3 regions of the Streptomyces sp. NPDC001204 genome follow, and region 3 is predicted to be linked to each of the others. Evidence: riboswitches for the same ligand, from Rfam matches in the RefSeq annotation. Region 3 holds a riboswitch; each other region holds the start of a gene.

Region 1 (7,415 bases), on a different contig from region 3:
TGGGATGCTCAGGTGCCCGACGGTCTCCCGTGACACCGAATACAGGCGGCCTGACCAGCAAGGATGGGGAAGCGGAAGATGGACAAGCAGCAGGAGTTCGTGCTCCGGACGTTGGAGGAGCGCGACATCCGGTTCGTACGCCTGTGGTTCACGGACGTGCTCGGCTTCCTCAAGTCCGTGGCCGTCGCGCCCGCAGAGCTGGAACAGGCCTTCGACGAGGGCATCGGCTTCGACGGCTCCGCCATCGAGGGCTTCGCCCGGGTCTACGAGTCCGACATGATCGCCAAGCCCGACCCGTCCACGTTCCAGATCCTGCCCTGGCGCGCGGAGGCCCCCGGTACGGCCCGCATGTTCTGCGACATCCTCATGCCGGACGGCTCCCCCTCCTTCGCCGACCCGCGCTACGTCCTCAAGCGCGCCCTGGCCCGCACCTCCGACCTCGGCTTCACCTTCTACACCCACCCCGAGATCGAGTTCTTCCTGCTCAAGAACCGCCCGCTGGACGGCTCCCGCCCCACGCCCGCGGACAACTCCGGCTACTTCGACCACACCCCGCAGGCCATCGGCATGGACTTCCGCCGTCAGGCGATCACCATGCTGGAGTCGATGGGCATCTCGGTGGAGTTCTCCCACCACGAGGGCGCCCCGGGCCAGCAGGAGATCGACCTGCGCTACGCCGACGCCCTGTCCACCGCGGACAACATCATGACGTTCCGCCTGGTCATGAAGCAGGTCGCGCTCGAGCAGGGCCTCCAGGCCACGTTCATGCCCAAGCCCTTCTCGGAGTTCCCCGGCTCCGGCATGCACTCGCACCTGTCGCTGTTCGAAGGTGACCGGAACGCCTTCTACGAGTCCGGCGCCGAGTACCAGCTCTCGAAGGTGGGCCGCTCCTTCATCGCGGGCCTCCTCCGCCACGCCGCCGAGATCTCCGCGGTCACCAACCAGTGGGTCAACTCCTACAAGCGCATCTGGGGCGGCTCCGAGCGCACCGCGGGCGCCGGCGGCGAGGCCCCCTCGTACATCTGCTGGGGCCACAACAACCGCTCGGCCCTGGTCCGCGTCCCGATGTACAAGCCCGGCAAGACCGGCTCCGCCCGAGTGGAGGTCCGCTCCCTCGACTCCGGCGCGAACCCCTATCTCGCCTACGCCGTCCTCCTGGCCGCCGGCCTGAAGGGCATCGAGGAGGGCTACGAGCTCCCGCCGGGCGCCGAGGACGACGTCTGGGCCCTGTCCAACGCCGAACGCCGCGCGATGGGCATCGAACCGCTCCCGCAGAACCTCGGTGAGGCCCTGACCCTGATGGAGAACAGCGACCTGGTCGCCGACACCCTCGGCGAGCACGTCTTCGACTTCTTCCTCCGCAACAAGCGCGCCGAATGGCACGAGTACCGCTCGGAGGTCACGGCCTTCGAACTGAAGAAGCACCTGCCGGTGCTGTAGGCGCAGGTCAGGAAGGTTTCCCGCCCATTAGGCGGAGGGGGCCGACGGTCGCGGACCGCCGGCCCCACGCCCTCACCGCTCCTGGGCGGGCCGGCACACGCCTTACGCGGGGCGGACGACGCTGTGGATCGGCATGTAGTAGATCGACTCCTCGCGGACGTTCGCGCCCGAGTGCGGCGCGTGGATCATCATGCCGTTGCCGATGTAGATCCCGACGTGGCTGATGTCGTCGTAGAAGAAGACCAGGTCGCCGGGCTCGGCCGCGGAGACGGGGACGGTCGTGCCGGCCTGCACCTGGTCCCAGGTGGTGCGGGGCAGCGAGATCCCGGCGGACTTCCAGGACGCCTGCGTGAGCCCGGAGCAGTCGTACGACCCGGGGCCGGACGCGCCCCACACGTACGGCTTGCCGATCTGGGCCCTCGCGAAGTCGATGACCTTGGCTGCCTTGGCGGCATAGCCGGTGCTCGATCCGGCATCCGCGCTCGTGCCCGCGCCCGTGCTCGATCCGGCGCCCGCGCTCGTGTCCGCTCCCGTGCCCGTTCCGCTGCTCGCTTTCGCGTCGGAGCTCTGGGCCGCCTGCTCCTGCTCGCGCTTCTGCGCCGCCGCCTTCGCCTCCGCCGCCTGCTTGCGGGCCAGCTCCGCGGCCTTCTGCCGGGCGAGCTCCTGCTTCTTCTTCTCGATCGCCGCCAGCCGCGCCTTCTCCTCGGCGGTCAGCGTCGACAGCAGATGGCGTGCCTCGCTGAGCTTCTTCTGGACGTCGACCTTGCTGGTCCTCAGATCGTTCTGCGAGGTGGTCAGCGACTCCAGGACCTTCGTCGCCTCGGTACGCTTCCTCGTCGTCGAGAGCTGTGCGGTCCGGTAGTCGTCGACGGCCTTCTTCTGCCGCTCGGTGAGCTGGCTCATCAGATGGTCCTGGTCGAAGTACTGCTGGGGATCCTTCGCGAGCAGCAGCGTCGCGGTACCGGAGATCCCTCCCGTGCGGTACTGGGCGGCTGCGAACAAGCCGAGCTCGCGCCGCGCCTCGTTCAGCTTCGCGGTGCGCTTCGCCACGTCGTCGAGGAGGCCGTTCACGCGTTTGCGCTGCGTGGTGGTCTTCTCCTTGGCCGCGTTGTACCTCTCGGTGGCCACCCCGGCCTGGTGGTAGAGGTCGTCGACTCTCTTCTGCACCTCTTCGAGGCTGGGCTTCCGGGGCTGTGCGGGCGCGGCGTTCGCCGTCTGGGACAGCAGTGCCACGGAGGTGAGGGCCGCGGTCGTCAGACCGAGGGCCGGGGACGTGCGCAGTCCGGCGATCCGGGTGGACGTGGTCCGGGCTTTGCGGTGCGACGCCAAGGGTGGCGCCTCCTTCCGTAGACCGCCTACCGGGTTAGCTGTCGGGTTCGGGCGGGTGGTCGGAAGGGCTGCCCTACCGTCCCGTGCGCGCCGTGGGGGACGCGTGAACGGGACCGATTCACCCCAGGGATGCGTGGGTCCCCGGCTCCGGCGGCCGTGAGGCGCACCGGACTCGGCGCAGGCCACCCGTCCCGGCGTTGCTCGCCGGCGGGGTACGGGGTGCCCGCCGGGCACGCTAGCCAACGCTTGTGACTGCTGTGAAGGTTGGTGCGTGATATGTCCGCTACGTTTTCGTGACTTTCACGGTGCGCATACGGATGCCTGCACTCCGATGCTTTTCGGACTTCTGGCTGAAGGAGTACCTGTCGGTGTCGCAGGGGCCGCCCCCAGCGCGGAAGGGGTGACAGGGGGTGCGTCCGGCCTCTGACCGTGCGGAAAGCTGGACCGCCGTCAGGGCTCCGGCCCGGGAGTCCGGATAGGCTCTGGCCAGGACGGGCTTGATCCGACGGGAGGCCGGGATGACGGCGCCGGGGCGCAGGAGCAGTACCTTCACGCGGCTGCTGCGGCACGGCTTCATCCATGCCTCGGACGCCGAGCGGCTGCTGGACGGGCCGGACCTCGCGCCGCTCCGGGACGATCCGGTGCTGCTGGAGGCGCTGGGCGCCACCGCCGACCCGGATCTCGCGCTGGGCGGGCTGGTCCGGCTGCTGGAGGCGCAGCCGGGGTCCAAGGCCCGCCGCGAGCTGCTCGACACGCTGATAGCGGCCAAACCGCTGCGCGACCGGCTGCTCGGTGTGCTCGGCGCCTCCACCGCGCTCGGCGACCACCTCGCCCGGCACGCGGGCGACTGGCGGGCGCTGGTCACCTACGAGCCGCGCGACCTGCACCCGGGGGTCGAGGAGTTCGAGCACGGGCTCGCCGACGCCGCCGACCCGGTCGGGCTCCGCGTCGCCTACCGGCGCTGCCTGCTGTCCATCGCCGCCCGCGACGTGTGCGGCACCACGGATGTCGCCGAGACCGCGGCCGAGCTCGCCGACCTCGCCACCGCCACCCTGCGTGCCGCGCTCCGGCTCGCGCGGGCCGCCGCGCCCGAGGACGACGCGCTGTGCCGGCTCGCGGTGATCGCGATGGGCAAGTGCGGCGGCCACGAACTCAACTACGTCTCCGACGTCGACGTGATCTTCGTCGGTGAGGCCGAGGACGGCGCCGACGAGGTCAAGGCCCTGCGCGCCGCGACCCGGCTCGCCTCGCACATGATGCGGATCTGCTCCGAGACGACCGTGGAGGGCTCGATCTGGCCGGTCGACGCCAACCTGCGGCCCGAGGGCCGCAACGGGCCGCTGGTGCGCACGCTCAGCAGCCATGTCGCCTACTACCAGCGGTGGGCCAAGACCTGGGAGTTCCAGGCGCTGCTCAAGGCCCGCCCGGTGGCCGGCGACCTGGAACTGGGCGGGCAGTACATCGCCGCGCTCGACCCGCTGGTCTGGCAGGCCGCCGAGCGCGAGAACTTCGTCGCCGACGTGCAGAAGATGCGCCGCCGCGTGGTCGAGACCATCCCCGTGGCCGAGGTCGAGCGCGAGCTGAAGCTCGGGCCGGGCGGCCTGCGCGACGTCGAATTCGCCGTGCAGCTTCTTCAGTTGGTGCACGGGCGGACCGACCCGTCGCTGCGCAGCGGCTCCACCCTGGACGCGTTGCAGGCGCTTGCCGCCGGAGGGTACGTCGGCCGTGTGGACGCCGTGCAACTCGACGACGCCTACCGGTTCCTGCGTTCCCTGGAGCACCGCATCCAGCTGTTCCGGCTGCGGCGCACCCACCTCGTCCCCGAGGACGAGGCCGATCTGCGCCGGCTCGGACGGTCGCTCGGCCTGCGCAGCGACCCGATCACCGAGCTGACCCGCGAGTGGAAGCGGCACACCAGCGTCGTACGCCGGCTGCACGAGAAGCTGTTCTACCGTCCGTTGCTCGACGCGGTCGCCCAACTCGCCCCCGGCGAGGCCCGGTTGAGGCCGGAGGCCGCGCGTGAGCGGCTGGTCGCGCTCGGGTACGCCGACCCGGCGGCCGCGCTGCGGCATCTGGAGGCGCTGGCCTCCGGCGTCACCAGGAAGTCGGCCATCCAGCGGACCCTGCTGCCCGTGCTGCTGGGGTGGTTCGCGGACTCCGCCGATCCGGACGCCGGGCTGCTGAACTTCCGCAAGGTGTCGGACGCGCTCGGCAAGACCCCCTGGTATCTGCGGCTGCTGCGGGACGAGGGGGCCGCCGCCGAGAACCTCGCCCGGGTGCTGTCGGCCGGGCGGCTCGCGCCCGACCTGCTGATGCGCGCGCCCGAGGCCGTGGCACTGCTGGGCAACGGTGACGCGGGCGGCCTCGAACCGCGCGGCCGCGCCCAGCTGGAGCAGGAGGTCCTCGCCGCCGTGCGCCGCGCCGAGACCCCCGAGCAGGGCGTCACGGCGGCGCGCGGCGTACGCCGGCGGGAGCTGTTCCGTACCGCCGCCGCCGACATCGTCGGCTCCTACGGCACCGAGACCCGGCCCGCCGAGGCCGATCAGGGCGCGCTCGTGGACCAGGTGGGCGGCGCGGTGTCCGACCTGACCGCGGCGACGCTGGCCGGGACCCTGCGGGCGGTCGTGCGCAAGGGATGGGGGGACACCCTGCCGACCCGGTTCGCGATCATCGGCATGGGGCGCTTCGGCGGGCACGAGCTGGGCTACGGCTCGGACGCGGACGTGCTGTTCGTGCACGAGCCGTGGGAGGGCGCCGACGAGCGGGAGGCCGCCGAGGCCGCGGCCCGGGTGGTGGCCGAGACGCGGCGGCTGCTCCAGATCCCGAGCGCGGATCCGCCGCTGCTGGTCGACGCGGATCTGCGGCCCGAGGGGAAGTCCGGGCCGCTGGTGCGGACGCTCAAGTCGTACGAGGCGTACTACCGGCGGTGGTCGCTGGTGTGGGAGTCCCAGGCGCTGCTGCGGGCCGAGCCGGTGGCCGGGGACGAGGACCTGGGGCGGCGGTTCATCGAGCTGATCGACCCGTTGCGGTATCCGCGCGGCGGGCTGCGCGACGACGCGGTGCGGGAGATCCGGCGGCTGAAGGCCCGGATGGAGTCCGAGCGGCTGCCGCGCGGCACCGACCCCAAGCTGCACACCAAACTGGGGCCGGGCGGGCTGTCCGACGTGGAGTGGACCGTGCAGATGCTCCAGATGCGGCACGCGGCGGGGGAGGCGTCGCTGCGGACCACGCGGACGCGGGAGGCGCTGGCGGCGGCACGGGAGGCGGGTCTGGTGTCCGCGGAGGACGCCTCCACGCTCGACGAGGCGTGGGTGCTGGCCACGCGGGTGCGCAACGCGGTGATGCTGGTGCGGGGCCGGGCGGGGGACACGTTCCCCACCGAGTCGCGGGAACTAGCCGCGGTGGGACGGTACCTGGGATACGGGCCGGGGCACGCGGGCGACATGCTCGACGCGTACCGGCGGACGGCACGCCGGGCCCGGTCGGTCATGGAGGAGCTGTTCTACGGTTCGTGAGACGGCCGGCCCGGCGGCACCGCCACGGAGCAAGGCCTCCGCAGGCCGTGACGGTGGCCCGGCGGCACCGCCACGGAGCAAGGCCTCCGCAGGCCGTGACGGCGGCCCGGCAACACCGCCCTATGCCTCCGTGGGCCGCAGCGCCGGCGTCAGCCGCGGCAGCGCGTGCGGCAGCGCCCCGTACCAGGCACGGACCACCGTGAAGCCGAAGGAGAGGCACAGGACGCCGCCGACCGCGTCCAGCCAGAAGTGGTTGGCGGTGGCGACGATGACGACCAGGGTGGCCACCGGGTAGAGCAGGCCGAGGACGCGCAGCCAAGGGATCGTGCACAGGGTGAAGACGGTCAGGCCGCACCACAGGGACCAGCCGATGTGCATGGACGGCATCGCGGCGTACTGGTTGGACATGTTCTTGAGGTCGCCGGACGCCATGGAACCCCAGGTGTGGTGGACCTGGACCGTGTCCACGAAGTGGCCGCCGGTCATCAGGCGCGGGGGCGCCAGCGGGTACAGGTAGTAGCCGAGCAGCGCCACGCCCGTCGTCACGAAGAGGGTGAGCCGGGCCGCCGCGTAGCGGCCGGGGTGCGTGCGGTAGAGCCACACCAGGACGCCGATGGTGACCACGAAGTGCAGCGTCGCGTAGTAGTAGTTCATGCCGATGATCAGCCAAGTCACCGAGTTCAGGGCATGGTTGACCGAGTGTTCGACGGCGATGCCGAGCTGGTGCTCGGCGTCCCAGACCCAGTCCGCGTTGCGCAGCGCCTTGGCCTTCTGCTCCGGGACCGCGTTGCGGATCAGCGAGTACGTCCAGTAACTCACCGCGATCAGCAGGATCTCGAACCACAGCCGCGGCCGGCGGGGGGTGCGCAGACGCTCCAGGACGGTGGGGGACTGCTCGTCCGTGACGAGGGGCGGAACGGCCTCTTTCCGGCCTTCCAGTCGTGTCTCGGTCGAGTCACCCATAGGCACAGAGTCTGCCAGAAAAGCCTTCGTCCACCGATCATCCCCCGGTCGGGTTCCGTTCGCATGTTCTCCGCCTCAGGGACGAGCGCGGTCCCCGGGGGCCGAAGCGGTCGAACCGCGCACCACCAGCTCCGGCATGAACACGAACTCGCTGTGCGGCGCGGGCGT
Region 2 (7,415 bases), on a different contig from region 3:
GCCCGCGGCCAGCAGTGGGTTCAGGGTCGGCCGCGCGAGCAGTCCGGCGTACGGCGAACCGAGTGCCCGCGCCGCCGCTCCCGCGTCGAGCACGTGGTCGCCGAGCCGGACGCCCACGGTCCTCTCCGATGACCCGGCGGGGGAGAAGACGCCGTAGGGAAGGTTGTGCGGACCGAAGGGGTCGCCCTCGGGGACCTCGAAGGGGGGCATGGGTACTGCCTTCCTTTCCGGAATTCCATGTGATCGGGCCACACGTTACGGGGGCGTCGCATGTCTTGGGCAGTGTCTAAAGAGTTTGCAATGTCCGAATTGGTCTTGTGGGAGGGGGCAATTCCGGCTTAGCGTCCTCTGGGGACGCGGACGGGGTGGATCCGCTCCTTAGGGGGGACACGTGGGGGGACCCGTGGCCAGGAATGCCGTCAGTGTGCCTTTCCGGGCCGACCGTGAGGTCCCGGGCCTGATCGTGAAGTTCGGCGACTACCCGCTGCACCACGGCGGGGTGGGCGCGATCCGCAGCCTCGGCCGTCTGGGCGTGCCGATGTACGCGATCACCGAGGACGCCTACACACCGGCGGCCTCATCCCGTTATCTCAAACGCGCGTTCGTCTGGCCGACCAGGGGCACGGAGGGCGCGGACCGTCTGGTGGAGGGCCTGCTGCGGATCGGCCGCCGCATCGGCCGGCCCACCGTCCTGGTGCCCACCGACGAGGAGGCCGCCGTCCTGATCGCCGAGCACCAGGACGAACTCGAAGGCCACTTCCTCTTCCCGCCCGTCGCCCCCGGCCTGCCGCGCCGTGTGGCCAGCAAGCAGGGTCTGCACGAACTGTGCGTGGAGCACGGCATCCCGAGCCCCACGGCCGCCTTCCCGCAGTCGTACGACGACATCGTGGCGTTCGCCGAGAAGGCCTGCTTCCCGGTGGTGGCCAAGAACCGCGAGGCGTTCGTCCGGCGCAGCAGCCCCGCGGTGAACGGCACCACGAGGATCAACAGCCGCGAGGGGCTGCTGGCCCTGGCCCGGGACTGGGGCGAGCGGCCGGGCGTGATCCTCCAGGAGTACCTGCCGCGGGAGGAGGCCGAGGACTGGATCGTGCACGCCTACTTCGACCAGAACTCGGTCCCGCTCGCGATGTTCACCGGCGTCAAGGTCCGCTCCTGGCCGCCGCACGCGGGCATGACGGCGAACGCGTACGTCGTCGACAACCCGGAACTCGCCGACCTCGCCGCGCGGTTCATCAAGCAGATCGGCTTCACCGGCATCGTCGACCTCGACCTGCGTTTCGACCGGCGCGACGGGCAGTACAAGCTCCTCGACTTCAATCCGCGCATGGGCGCGCAGTTCCGGCTCTTCGAGAGCGAGTCGGGCGTGGACGTCGTGCGTGCCATGCACCTCGACCTCACCGGGCGGCCCGTCCCGGAGGGCGAGCAGCGCGCCGGCCACCGGTACGTCGTGGAGAACATCGACCTGCCCGCCCTGCTCGCCTACCGCCGCAGCGGCTACACCACGCCGCACGCGCCGGCGAGGCCGAGCGGCACCGAGCTGGCCTGGCTCGCGGGCGACGACCCGCTGCCGTTCCTCACGATGCTCGCCCGCTTCGTGCGGCCGGGCGCCCGGCACCTCTATCAGCTGTGGCGGACCAACCGCCGCGGCGGCACGACCGGTTAGGGCGGAGCACGAGCGTGTGCGGGCGGCCCGTCCCGCCGCCCGAGCCGGCCCACGAAGTGACGTGAGCACGTCCTGGGGAGGGACTTCGTGAACCAACCGGTGGCAGTCATCGGTGCCGGGCCGTTCGGCCTGTCCACCGCCGCCCATCTGCGCGCCCGGGGCATCCCGGTCCGCGTCTTCGGCGAGCCCATGGTCGCCTGGCGCGACCACATGCCCGCCGGAATGCTGCTGAAGTCGACCCCGGCCGCCTCCGGCATCGACTGCCCGCAGCGTGGCCACACCCTCGCCGACTACTGCGCCGCGGCCGGCATCGGACCGCTGGTGACCGACGAGGACATCATCCCGGTGGAGACCTTCATCGCCTACGGCGAGTGGTTCCAGCGCAGGCTGGTGCCCGAGCTGGAGCGGGTGCGGGTGGTGTCGGTCGACCGGCGGCCGGGCGGCGGCTTCGAGCTGAAGCCGGATTCCGGGGAGCAGTTCACCGCCCGCGCGGTCGTGGTGGCGACGGGCTTGTCGGGCCTGTCCCATCTGCCGCCGGAGCTGGCCGCGGCGGTGCCGGACGGACCCACGCCCACCGGGCCGCTCTCGCACAGCTCCCAGCACCACGACCTCGGCCGGTTCGCCGGGAAGGAGCTGATCGTCGTCGGCGCCGGCCAGTCCGCGCTGGAGACGGCGGTGCTCGCGGCGGAGGCCGGGGCGCGGGTGCGGGTGGTGGCGCGGGGCCGAGGCGCGGTCGCCTTCGGCGCCCCGCCCTGGGAGCAGCCGAGGTTCCGGCCCGAGTCGCCGTTCGGCCGGGCCTGGTCGCTGTGGGCGCTGAGCTACCACCCGCAGCCCTTCCGGTACCTCCCGGCCGGGGTCCGCCACCATCTGGTCCGCCGGGTCCTCGGCCCGCTCGGCGCCTGGTGGCTGCGCGAGCGCTTCGAGCCGGCGGTGCCGGTCCACGAGGTGAGCGGCATCGTGCGCGCCGAGGTCAGGGGCGGGCGTCCGGTACTGACGGTGCGCACCCTCGCGGGCGAGAGCCGGGAACTGGAGGCGGACCACGTCATGGCGGCCACCGGCTACCGCGTCGACATCGCCGCGATGGGCTTCCTCGGCCACGAGCTGCGCACCGGACTCGCGGTCAGCCGCGGCGCCCCGAGGCTCGGCGCGGGCTACGTCTCCTCGGTACCCGGCCTCTACTTCACGGGGCTGCCGGCGGCGGCCTCGTACGGGCCGGTGATGCGGTTCGTGTGCGGCACGGAGTTCGCCTCTCCGCGGCTGGCCGCACACCTCGCGGCCAGGCACGGTTGAGGGGAACCTCGTCCGCTGGGCCGAAGCGCCCTCACAGGCAAGGGAGTTGAAGAGAGGGAGCCGGGAGCACGGTGGCCGTCGCGGTCGTCCGGCTCCGGTCGAGCCGGCGGGCCGGGGCATCCGTATTCTCTGATCATGGCCGCCCTCGCACATGCCCTCATCGCCACCGACCTGGACGGAACGCTGCTGCGCGGCGACCACACCGTGTCCGAACGGTCCCTCGCCGCGCTCGCGAGGGCGGCGGCCGCAGGTGCCCGGCACCTCGTGGTGACCGGACGGCCGGCACCGAGAGTGCGGGAACTGCTCGACGTCCTCGGCACCACGGGGCTCGCGGTGTGCGGTCAGGGCGCACAGCTCTACGACGCCGGCAGCGACCGCCTGCTGTGGTCGGTCACCCTGGACCGGGAGCAGGCCGAGACCGCCCTCGGCAAGATCGAGGCCGAGGTGGGGGAGGTGTACGCCGCGGTCGACCAGGACGGGGTCGAGGGGCTCACGCTCATCGAGCCGGGGTATCTCATGCCGCACCCGGCGCTGCCCGCCGTACGGGTCGAACGGCGCGACGACCTGTGGCGCGCGCCCATCAGCAAGGTGCTGCTGCGTCACCCGGCGCTGTCCGACGACGAGCTGGCGGAGGCGGCCCGCGGCGCGGTGGGTTCCCTCGCCACGGTCACCATGTCGGGCCCCGGGACCGTCGAACTCCAGCCGTGCGGCATCACCAAGGCGACCGGACTGGCGCTGGCCGCCGAACACCTGGGACTGGGCCGCGAGAGCGCCCTCGCCTTCGGCGACATGCCGAACGACATCCCGATGTTCCAGTGGGCCGCCCGGGGCGTCGCCATGGCCAACGCCCACCCCGAGCTCAAGGCGGTGGCCGACGAGGTCACGACGTCGAACGAGGACGACGGCATCGCCGTCGTCCTCGAACGACTGTTTGTCTAGTCGGTGCGTGCGCCGGCCGCGGTCCGGTCAGTACGCGCCGAAGACGTTGTCGATGGAGCCGTACCGCTTGGCCGCGTAGTTGCAGGCGGCGGTGATGTTGGCGACCGGGTCGTAGATGTCCCAGGACGTGCCGTTCACGTGGTAGGCCCGGAAGGTCGGGTCGATGACCTGGAGCAGACCCTTGGACGGGATGCCCTTCTTGGCGTTGGAGTCCCAGAGGTTGATGGCGCGCGGGTTGCCGGAGGACTCGCGGATGATGTTGCGGTGGATCCCGTTGTAGGAGCCCGGGATGCCCTTCTCCGCCATGACCGCCAGGGAGGCCCGGATCCAGCCGTCGAGGTTGTTCGAGTAGCCGAAGCTGGCGGCCGTCCGGACGGTGGCCGGGGTCGCCGCGGACGCGGTCGTGGCGCCGAGCAGCGGCACGGCGAGGACGGCTGCGCCCGTGCCGGTGACGGCGAGGGCGCGGACGAGGCGGGCGGTGCGGGAAGAGCTGCGCTGACCGTTTGCAGGCATGGGGGAATTCCTCTCCGTCGCCTGCGAGGTGAGCTGTCGGGTTCGGGCTGGGAGGTGCCCGGCCGCGCCTTGAAGGGCGCGGCTTCACCCCAAGCCGTTCCGGTGCGGTGTACGCGGTACGTACGACGCCCGGCCCGGCGGCTTACCTGGGTCCCCCGCTCCTGCCGTGGTTCATTCGGTCGTTGGGATTACGGGCGGCGGCAGGATTCGGCGTCCGCCCGTCGGTGCCGGGAACGTATGCGAGAGCACATGTCCCGAACAAGTGCCGGAATCACACATCGCCCTATTTGACCTTGGTCTGGGGGGTATGTGGTGCTTGATCCTTTGCATCTGCCAAGGGTCAACTCGACTGGTGTAAAGGGGATGTGAAGGAATGCGAGAGGCGGCGTGGATGGAAGGGGGTGTGTCCCAAGTCACGGCTCGGGCAGCCGAAGAGCAAATACCACTAAAGAGAATTGAAACCCCAATAGGGGTGAATCGGACTTCATGTGTGAGTGTGGATGGGCCGTGTGGCTGACACGTGATGGTGGTCACGTCGGGTGAAGTGGCCTGGCCCGTATAGGTGGGCGATATCGGTGATCGAAACGTGACCGGATACGCTGACTTGAGTGAGGGCAGCGACCTATCGACAAACCGTGTAATCCCCAGCAGACACCAGCAGACAGGAGACCCCTCGTGACCGTCGTCGGGCCATTCGGGCTGAGCGTGCGGGACCAGGCTCTCGAAGCCGATGTCCAGGCCGGATTGGCGGCTGTCGAGGAAGGGCTGCTCGAAGCCACCAAGAGCGAGGTCCCGTTCATCACGGGCGCCGCGCAGCATCTCGTCAGGGCGGGCGGGAAGCGGTTCCGGCCACTGCTCGTGATGCTCGCGTCCCAGTTCGGGGATCCGTACGCGCCGGGGATCGTGCCCTCGGCCGTGGTGGTGGAGCTGACCCATCTGGCGACGCTGTACCACGACGACGTGATGGACGAGGCCGCCGTGCGCCGCGGGGTGGACAGCGCCAACACCCGCTGGGGCAACTCGGTCGCGGTCCTGACCGGTGACTTCCTCTTCGCCCGCGCCTCGCAGATCCTCGCCGACCTCGGCCCGGAGGCCGTGCGGGTGCAGGCCGTGGCGTTCGAGCGGCTGGTCACCGGGCAGATCCTGGAGACGGCGGGTCCGCAGGACGGCCGGGACCCGGTCGACCACTACCTGGACGTGCTGGGCGGCAAGACCGGGTCGCTGGTGGCGGTGTCGTGCCGGTTCGGCGCGATGATGTCCGGCGCCGACGAGACGGTCGTGGACGTGCTGACGCAGTACGGCGAGCGGCTGGGCGTCGCCTTCCAGCTGGCGGACGACGTCCTGGACATCGCCTCCGACTCGCACGAGTCGGGCAAGACCCCCGGCACCGATCTGCGCGAGGGCATCGCCACCCTGCCGGTGCTGCGGCTGCGCGAGCGCACGGCCCGGCTGGGGCTGGCCGAGGACATCGCCCTGTGCGAGCTGCTGGACTCCGACCTGAGCGACGACGCGCGGCACGCGGAGGCGCTGGCGGCGCTGCGGGCGCACCCGGCGCTGGAGCACGCCCGCCGTGACACCGTGCGCTACGCCGAGGAGGCGCGGGCCGCGCTGGCGCCGCTGCGGGAGTGCGACGCGAAGGCCGCCCTGCTCCAGCTGTGCGACGCGGTGGTGCACCGGGCCGGCTGACGCCCGTCCGGTTCCGCGGCCTCACCGGCCGCCCCCGCCGGGCAGCCCCTTCGAGCGGCGCTCTCCACATCTACCCCTACGGGGTGGGGAGGCGTCGCCCTTTGTGTGTCATACCGCAGGCGTACACGGAGTTGGCTCCGGGGTCTGACGCTTCCGCCCCGCCGATTTGGTCAGATGGAAACCACGGACCACACCACTGCTCACCGATCTGGGTGAGAATGGCGGCTGAGGGTGACACCCCAGTGCAGAAGGACAGCCGCCGCCGAAGACGGAGGTAGGGCACACATGGCACCGAACGAATCCGAAGCCGACGACCTGCGCACGGGGCGCCGCAAGGCCGCGCGCTACGTCGTCCCGGTCACGGTGGTGGGGGTGGCGGCGGCGACCATCGGGCTCGTCCCCGCACTCGCCGCGTCCGGCGACCCCGACCTGCCGAAGATCACCGCACAGCAACTCATAGAGAAAATCGCCAAGTCGGACGTCCAGCAGCTGTCCGGCACGGTCAAGGTCAGCACCGACCTGGGTCTGCCGAACCTCGGCGGCCTGGAGAGCGGCCTGACCTCCGGCGCGGCCGGGGGTGGTGACGGTTCGTCGGCCGACCCGATGTCAAAGCTGCCCGAACTGGCCTCCGGGACGCACACCCTGCGCGTCGCCGCCGACGGCGAGGACCGGCAGAAGGTCTCGCTGATCGAGAGCGCCGCCGAGTACAGCCTCATCCACAACGGCAAGGACGTCTGGGGCTACGACAGCAAGTCGAACGAGGTCTTCCACGGCACCGCGGCCGACGGCGGCGAGAAGCACCGGGACGAGGTCCCCGCCACGCCCAAGGACTTCGCCGACGAGGCCCTGAAGGCGGTCGACGACACCACCTCGGTGAAGGTCGACGGCACCGCCCAGGTCGCCGGCCGCGACGCCTACAAGCTGGTCATCGAGCCGAAGCACGCCTCCGGCACCACGGTGGGTGCGATCAGCATCGCGGTGGACGCCAGGACCGGGCTGCCGCTGAAGTTCACGCTCACCCCGGCGAGCGGCGGCGCCGCCGTGGTGGACGCGGGCTTCACCCAGGTCAGCTTCGCCAAGCCGGCCGCCTCGACCTTCGACTTCACCCCGCCCAAGGGCGCGAAGGTCACCGAGGAGAAGGACGCCGCGAAGGAGGCCACGAAGGACGCCGAGCGGAAGGCCGGCCCGGACCGGCAGTCCCACGAGCCCGGCACGTCGCACAAGGACCCGGCCGGGAGCGGCCCGAAGGTCCTCGGCAAGGGCTGGAACTCCATCGCCGTGATCGACACCGGTAACAAGGGCGGCATCCCGTCGTCCTCCGGCA
Region 3 (7,415 bases):
GCCGCGTGAGATCCCCTCGGCCACCCGAGCGGTGCACAGCGTCGCCGCCATCGTCAGATAGCCGCCGGTCAGCGCCTTGCCCACGCACATCACGTCCGGCGTGACGGCGGCGTGCTCCGCCGCGAACAGGGCGCCGGTGCGCCCGAACCCGGTCGCGATCTCGTCGAACACCAGGAGCACGCCGTGCGCGTCGCACACCTCGCGCAGCACCCGCAGATAGGCGGGGGAGTGGAAGCGCATCCCGCCCGCGCCCTGCACCACCGGTTCGACGATCACGGCGGCCAGTTCGCCGGCGTGCCGTTCGACCGTCTCCCGCAGATGGTCGGCGTACGCCTCCTCGTACTCGGCCGGTGGCGCGTCCGCGAAGACCTGACGCGGCAGCACACCGGACCACAGCTCGTGCATCCCGCCCTCGGGGTCGCACACGGACATCGGCTGCCAGGTGTCCCCGTGGTAGCCGCCCCGCCAGGTCAGCAGCCGCCGCTTGTCCGGGCGGCCGAGCGAGCGCCAGTACTGGAGGCACATCTTGACCGCGACCTCCACCGACACCGAACCGGAGTCGGCGAGGAACACATGCTCGAGGCCCTCTGGCGACATGTCGACAAGGAGCTTCGCGAGCCGGACGGCGGGCTCGTGCGTGAGCCCGCCGAACATCACGTGGCTCATCCGCTCCAACTGCTCCCGCGCGGCCTCGTTCAGCACCGGGTGGTTGTAGCCGTGGATCGCCGCCCACCACGACGACATGCCGTCGACGAGTTCGCCCGAGCCGTCCGCGAGCCGCAGCCGTACCCCGCTCGCCGACTCCACGACGAGCGGTTCGTGGCGGCCGGGCATGGGCCCGTACGGGTGCCACACGTGCCGCCGGTCGAGCTCCAGCAGCTCGGGCACGCCCGGTCCGGGCGTGGCGCGCGGTTCAGGCATTGGGCGCGAGGTCCGTTCCGGCGCCCCGGCGGCGTACGGAGACGAGATCCGTGCGCGGCTCGTTGCCGGCCGCGGTCGCGGCCGGTGCTGATGCCGGTTCCTCCGCCGGCGCCGCGGCGGAACCGCAGACCCCGCCATCCTGGTGCGACCCGCACCCGGTCCCCTCGTGCGATCCGCATCCCGAGCCGTCGTGGGACCCGCACCCCGTGCCGTCGTGGGACCCGCACCCGCCCCCGGCCGACACCCGGTGCCCGGGCAGCGTCACCTGGTCGGCGCCCTCCACCTCGAACCCGGCGTCCGCGATCATCTCCAGGTCGGCCCTGCCCGCCTGTCCCTCGCTGGTCAGGTAGTCGCCGAGGAAGATCGAGTTGGCCAGGTGCAGCGCGAGGGGCTGCATGGTGCGCAGGTGCACCTCGCGGCCGCCCGCGATCCGTACCTCCACGTCGGGGCAGACGAACCGGACCATCGCCAGGATCCGCAGGCAGCGCTGCGGGGTCAGGTTCCACTCCTTGGCGAGCGGTGTGCCCTCGAACGGGATCAGGAAGTTCACCGGGACGGAGTCCGGGTCCAGCTCGCGCAGCGAGAAGACCACGTCGACCAGGTCCTCGTCGCTCTCGCCCATCCCGGCGATGAGCCCGGAGCAGGCGGACAGCCCGGCCGCGTGCGCCTTGTGCACCGTGTCCACCCGGTCGGCGTAGGTGTGGGTGGTCGTGATGTCGCCGTACGTCGCCTCGGAGGTGTTGAGGTTGTGGTTGTAGGCGTCGGCCCCGGCCTCGCGCAGCCGTTCGGCCTGGCCGTCGGAGAGCAGACCGAGGCAGGCGCACACCTCGACGCCCTCGTTCTGCTCCTTGATCGCCTTGATGGTGTCGGAGACCCGGTCCACGTCGCGGTCGGTCGGACCGCGCCCGCTGGCCACCAGGCAGACCCGCTTCGCGCCGCCCGCCAGCCCCGCCGCGGCGGCCCTGGAGGCGTCGTCGGGCTTGAGCCAGGTGTACTTGAGGATGTCCGCCTTCGAGCCGAGGCGCTGGGAGCAGTAGGAGCAGTCCTCGGGGCACAGGCCCGACTTGAGGTTGACGAGATAGTTGAGTTTCACCCGCCGGCCGAACCAGTGGCGGCGCACCTTCCCTGCCGCGGCCACCACGTCGAGCAGGTCGTCGTCGGAGGTGGCCAGTACGGCCAGAGCTTCCTCGCGGGTCGGCGACTCGCGCCGAAGCCCCTTGTCCACCAGCGTGTTCAGCAGGTTCATGAGAGCTGATCCTGTCCTACGGCCCGGTCCGCGGCCAAGGAGACTCCGCACAACGACGGGCGCATCGACATGTGGGTATTGCCACATCATGGGCGGCCGGCCCTGCCGCTAGGGTCTGTCCACTGCCTACAAAAGCCCCGGAGGACCCATGGCGTTCGGCTGGATCGAGGAGCAGGTGGACGCACGCCGCCGGGCCGGACTCGTACGGACCCTGCGGCCCCGCCCCGCCGACTCACCGCTGCTCGACCTCGCGGGCAACGACTACCTGGGGCTGGCCCGCCATCCGGAGGTGACCGAGGGGGCCGCGGCCGCGGCGCGTACCTGGGGCGGCGGCTCCACCGGCTCCCGGCTGGTCACCGGCACCACCGAACTCCATGCCGAACTGGAGCGCGAACTGGCCGGATTCTGCGGCTTCGAGGCTGCGCTGGTCTTCTCCTCCGGATACGCAGCGAACCTGGCCGCGGTCACCGCGCTCGCGCCGCACGGCTCGCTCGTCGTCTCCGACGCGGGCAACCACGCCTCGCTCATCGACGGCTGCCGGCTGGCCCGGGGCACGACACAGGTCGTCGCGCACGCCGACCCGGACGCCGTGCGCAAGGCCCTCGGAACGCACGAGGGCCCGGCCGTGCTCGTGTCGGACACGGTGTTCTCGGTCGACGGTGACGCGGCCCCGCTGGCGGAGTTCGCCGCGGTCTGCCGGGAGCACGGCGCCGGTCTCGTCGTCGACGACGCCCACGGGCTGGGCGTCCTGGGCGAGGGCGGCCGCGGCGCCGCGCACGCGGCCGGGCTGGCGGGCGCCGACGACGTGGTCGTCACGGCCACGCTGTCGAAGTCGCTCGGCAGTCAGGGCGGAGTCGTCCTCGGGCCCGCGCGGGTGATCGACCACCTGGTCAACGCGGCCCGGACGTTCATCTTCGACACCGGTCTCGCGCCCGCGGCCGCGGGTGCCGCCCTCGTGGCGCTGCGACTGCTGCGCCGCGAGCCGGAGCGGGCGGCACGCGCGCGTGCGGTGGCGGCCGAACTCCACGCACGCCTGACCGCCGCGGGCCTGGAGGCGGTACGTCCGGACGCCGCGGTGGTCTCGGTGCGCGCTCCGTCCCCGGAGCGGGCCGTGCGATGGGCGGCCGACTGCCGGGCGGCCGGGCTGGCCGTGGGCTGCTTCCGTCCTCCTTCCGTGCCCGACGGCATCTCACGGCTGCGGCTGACCGCCCGCGCGGACCTCTCCGGGGCGCAGATCGAACACGCTGTAGGGGTGATCGGTGGAACACGACCATGAGTCGGCGTGACACGGCCGGGCGCCACCGGGTGTGGATATGACTGGATTGTCCGTCAGGTGCGGTGTGCCGCGGCCGTGAAGACTGCCCAGCTCGCGGGGGAGAAGAGCAGCGCGGGCCCGGCCGGGGTCTTGGAGTCGCGCACGGCGAGCAGCCCGGCCCACGGTCCCGTGGCGGGCCGGGCCGTCTCGACGCAGTTGTTGGCTCCCGTGCTGTAGCTGCTGCGCAGCCAGTGCACGCCGTGCAGATCGGTACTGGAAGGTACGTGCCGAGGCGGAGTGGACATGGGGCCTCCTTACGCGGTACGCGGTTGTGCGCCGTCAGGGGGTCTGGCGTATCCCGGCGATGAAGTCCAACGAGTCCTCGGGAGAGAGGGCGTGGATCCGCAGGGTGTCGAAGGCCTCGGCGTAGGCCTCTAGGTCTTCTTTCCGCTCGAGGTGGAGGCTACTCGTCAAGTGGTCGAGAACCACCACGTTCAGATCGGAAGCGTTCGAAAACGAGAAGATAACGAAAGGGCCGGTGATCCCGATGTGCGCGCCGGCGGCGAACGGCAACACCTGGAGCCGTACTTGGGGCAGCCGGGCCGCCTCCGTCAGCCGCTCCAGCTGCCGCCTCATGACCTCGGGCCCGCCCACCTCCCTGCGCAGCACCGCCTCGTCCAGCACCGCGTCCAGCTCCAGCGGCGGTCGCGAGCGCAGCACGTCCTGGCGGGCCAGCCGCACCTCCACCAGCGCGTCCAGCCGGTCCTCGTCCAGCCCGTCCACGGCGGCCCGGGTGACCGCGCGGGCGTACTCGGGTGTCTGGAGCAGTCCGGGGACGACCGAGGTCTCCAGGGTGCGCATCCCGCTCGCCTGCGACTCCAGGCTGATGAAGTCCCGGTAGGTCGGCGGCAGCACTCCGCGATAGGCGTGCCACCAGTGGTGCCGGTCGCCGCCGTCGTCCAGCCCCGCGAGCACCAGGAGCAGCTCGCGCAGCTGGGCGTCGTGGACCGCGTACGCGTCCAGGAGCGAGCGCACGTCGGCCGGTTTCACCCCGCTGGTGCCGGTCTCGATCCGGCTGACCTTCGACTGGTGCCAGCCGACCAGGCGGGCCGCCTCACCGCTGGTGAGACCCGCGCCGGTGCGCAGCGCGCGCAGTTCGGCGCCCAGCTTCCGGCGGCGCACCTCGGGACCGTGCTGCATGGGCTACTCCCTCGCTCCCTCTGAACGCTCCACGCGACCCGCTCCGGATACGGTCTGCCGTCGCAGAGTTCACCGCATCGAGCGACAGATATATGCATATCTCGGTGGATCGCCACCGAGACCGGAGAGGTGATGGCAGTCTGACGGCGAAGCACCAGTGCGGGACCGTACTCGAACCATCCGCCAAGTGTCGGACTCCGGCCCCGTGGGAAAGGGACGACATCGCCATGGCAGACCATCTGGAAGCATCCGTCACTCTGCCGAGCGATCCCGCCTCGGTCTGCGCGGCCCGTGCCTATGTGGCCGGCACGCTCGCGGAGTGGGGCCTGCCGCCGTCCGCGGACACCGCCGAGACGGTCCGGCTCATCGTGTCCGAACTCGCCACCAACGCCGTACAGCACACTTTGGGGCAGTCACCCACCTTCACGGTGGACCTCGTCCTCGTGCGTGACGAACGACTGCGCATCGGGGTCACCGACAGCCACCCCCGGTTCCCGAAACGCCTGCCGGCCGCCGTCCAGCAGGACAACGGCCGGGGCATGGTGATCATCCGGTGGCTCACCGCCGAGTGCGGCGGCAGACTGACCGTGCGGCCGACGCGGGAGGGCGGCAAGACGGTCTGCATCGAACTTCCGTGGACGGTTCCCGCCCGCCCGGTGACTGCCGCGGGTCAGGAACCGTAGGAACGTGCGGTGACGACGTCGAAGCTCCGCCACCGCACGGCACCGCACTGCGGCCGGGTCAGCTGACCCGGCCGTACCAGACGCTCTTCGTCCAGATCTTCTGGAGCTTCACCACGTCCCCGGTCTTCGGAGCGTGCCAGATCTTGCCCTTCCCGGCGTAGATGCCCACGTGGTAGACGTGCGAGCCCGAGTGGAAGAACACCAGGTCCCCGGCTCGGCGGCTGCTCGCGGAGATGTGCCGGCTGTTGTTGTACTGCTGTGCGGCCGTGCGGGGGAGCTTCTTGCCCGCCCTCTTGAACGAGTACAGCGTGAGCCCGGAGCAGTCGAACCTCCGCGGCCCCGTGGCGCCCCACTGGTAGGGCGACCCCTGCTTGGACGCCGCGATCCGCAGTGCCGTGTTCGCGGTCGTCACGGCCGAGGCCTCGGAGGCCACACCCGGGACCACGATCGAGCCGCCCACGGCGGCCAGGGTCAGGGCCGAGGCCGTGCCGGCCCGGGCCATCAGCGACGGGACACGATTGAGCGCAGTCATGCGCAACCCTTCGTCAGCCGCCTGTGAAGGATGACCTGTCGGATTCGGGCTGGCGAAGTTGCCCGGCCGCGTTGTCGCGGCTTCACCCCAAGGGCTGCTCGGACCGGCCATGGCGTGACCGTTCCGGCGACCCGTCGTGCTTGGGTCCTCCACTCCTGCCGATCCACTTCTGTCGACCGGTCATCCTGGCGGCGGCAGGACTCGGCGTCCGCCCGGACCGCCCCGCCGTTGTGGCGGGGGCTTGTCGTCAGACAGGGATCTTCACCTACGGATGTCCGAAAATCCCAATGGAACCGCGTGTTTGTGTTGTTACTCACCACGCGCCCGTTCGGGTGGACACCCTCGCGATCGAACGGCTGCCCCCGCCCGCGACGACCCCCGGACCAGCACCGGAGCACCTCATTCCGCCATTCGGGGAGGCGTGTTGGGCGACTGCGGCGGTCTCGAAAAGGGAGTTGAACCTACACCGAAAGGCGGTCGGTCATTCGGGGTGATTTCACCCCGTGTCCAGACAGAAGGGTCCCTTCACCCGCCAAGGCCGCGGCTGTGGACGACGTCAACTTCCGCAGTCGGGGGGAAGGGTGACACGGGCCGTGCGCCGCTCGCCGTCCAGCACCCGCAGGGCCCGGGCCAGAACGTCCGTGTGCAGCTCGGTCTCGTCCCGCCGGTGCACCAGCGCCAGGGCGTCGCGCAGCTCCACCGCCCTGCCGGCGAGCGCCTGGGCGGCCCTCAGGGCCCGGCAGGTGTCTCCGGGCCGTCCCGGGTTGACGCGGCCCAGCAGGTCGGCCGCCTCCAGGTATTGGTCGATCAGCTCCGCCTCGGCGCGGGTCGGCGCCGGCAGGGGTGGCGGCTCGGGCGGCGGCATCGGCGGCTCACTCCGCGTCCGGCGCGGTGCGCGTGGCCCCGCGGTTCTGGATGATTCGGTCAATCAGGCCATATTTCAGGGCCTCTTGTGCGTCCAGCACCTGCTCCCGCGCCAGGTCGGTCCGCACCTGCCGCGCGGACCGCCCGGTGCTCAGCGCGAGCAGCTCCTCCAGGCGGGCGCGCATCCGTGTCAGCTCGTCCGCCTGGATCGCCAGGTCGGACGCCTGGCCCTCGACCGGCTCGGGCAGTGACGGCTGTCGCAGGATGACGCGGGCGCCCGGCAGTGCGTACCGTTTGCCCGGGGTGCCCGCGGCCAGCAGCACCGCCGCGGACGCGACGGCCTGGCCCAGGCAGATCGTCTCCACGTCGCAGCACACGTACCGCATCGTGTCGTGGACGGCCGGCGTCGCGCTGAACGAGCCGCCCGGGGAGTTGATGCAGAGCGAGATGTCCCTTTCGGGCGTCCGGTGCTCCAGGTGGACGAACTGCGCGATCACGTCGTTCGCCGCGGTGTCGTCGATCGGTGTGCCGAGGAGGACGATCCGCTCCTCGAGCAGTTTCGCGTACGGATCAAGGGAGCGCCGGCCGACGCTGGTGATCTCGGTGAACTCCGGCAGGACGTAGCGGGCGGACGGTCGCGTCATGGCACACCCCTCCATGCGGCAGCGCCGGCTCCGGTTGGAGCGGCCTCTGTTAAAAACGTACAGGACGTAC

The links. A riboswitch is a leader RNA that binds a small molecule or an ion and turns the genes downstream of it on or off. The one in region 3 is predicted to bind cyclic di-AMP.
Region 1: linked by a shared signal. The riboswitch ahead of ACWC91_RS11100 (NlpC/P60 family protein) and the one ahead of ACWC91_RS23045 (C40 family peptidase) in region 3 are both predicted to bind cyclic di-AMP.
Region 2: linked by a shared signal. The riboswitch ahead of ACWC91_RS26235 (transglycosylase SLT domain-containing protein) and the one ahead of ACWC91_RS23045 (C40 family peptidase) in region 3 are both predicted to bind cyclic di-AMP.

The regions. Positions count from the first base shown of each region.
Region 1 is NZ_JBSFJL010000006.1:156,836-164,250, forward strand. Features, by position in the region: gene glnA (type I glutamate--ammonia ligase) at 79-1,440, shown strand; gene ACWC91_RS11100 (NlpC/P60 family protein) at 1,543-2,769, opposite strand; cyclic di-AMP (ydaO/yuaA leader) riboswitch at 2,778-2,957, opposite strand; gene ACWC91_RS11105 (bifunctional [glutamine synthetase] adenylyltransferase/[glutamine synthetase]-adenylyl-L-tyrosine phosphorylase) at 3,288-6,284, shown strand; gene ACWC91_RS11110 (phosphatase PAP2 family protein) at 6,405-7,247, opposite strand; gene ACWC91_RS11115 (LacI family DNA-binding transcriptional regulator) at 7,323-7,415, opposite strand, start outside.
Region 2 is NZ_JBSFJL010000021.1:47,481-54,895, forward strand. Features, by position in the region: gene fahA (fumarylacetoacetase) at 1-210, opposite strand, end outside; gene ACWC91_RS26220 (carboxylate--amine ligase) at 425-1,663, shown strand; gene ACWC91_RS26225 (FAD-dependent oxidoreductase) at 1,751-2,953, shown strand; gene ACWC91_RS26230 (HAD family hydrolase) at 3,089-3,892, shown strand; gene ACWC91_RS26235 (transglycosylase SLT domain-containing protein) at 3,920-4,405, opposite strand; cyclic di-AMP (ydaO/yuaA leader) riboswitch at 4,411-4,596, opposite strand; gene ACWC91_RS26240 (polyprenyl synthetase family protein) at 5,081-6,091, shown strand; gene ACWC91_RS26245 (LolA family protein) at 6,377-7,415, shown strand, end outside.
Region 3 is NZ_JBSFJL010000017.1:53,124-60,538, reverse strand. Features, by position in the region: gene ACWC91_RS23075 (adenosylmethionine--8-amino-7-oxononanoate transaminase) at 1-921, opposite strand, end outside; gene bioB (biotin synthase BioB) at 914-2,167, opposite strand; gene ACWC91_RS23065 (8-amino-7-oxononanoate synthase) at 2,316-3,443, shown strand; gene ACWC91_RS23060 (DUF397 domain-containing protein) at 3,497-3,727, opposite strand; gene ACWC91_RS23055 (helix-turn-helix domain-containing protein) at 3,762-4,622, opposite strand; gene ACWC91_RS23050 (ATP-binding protein) at 4,850-5,305, shown strand; gene ACWC91_RS23045 (C40 family peptidase) at 5,364-5,837, opposite strand; cyclic di-AMP (ydaO/yuaA leader) riboswitch at 5,841-6,022, opposite strand; gene ACWC91_RS23040 (hypothetical protein) at 6,394-6,702, opposite strand; gene ACWC91_RS23035 (ATP-dependent Clp protease proteolytic subunit) at 6,710-7,345, opposite strand.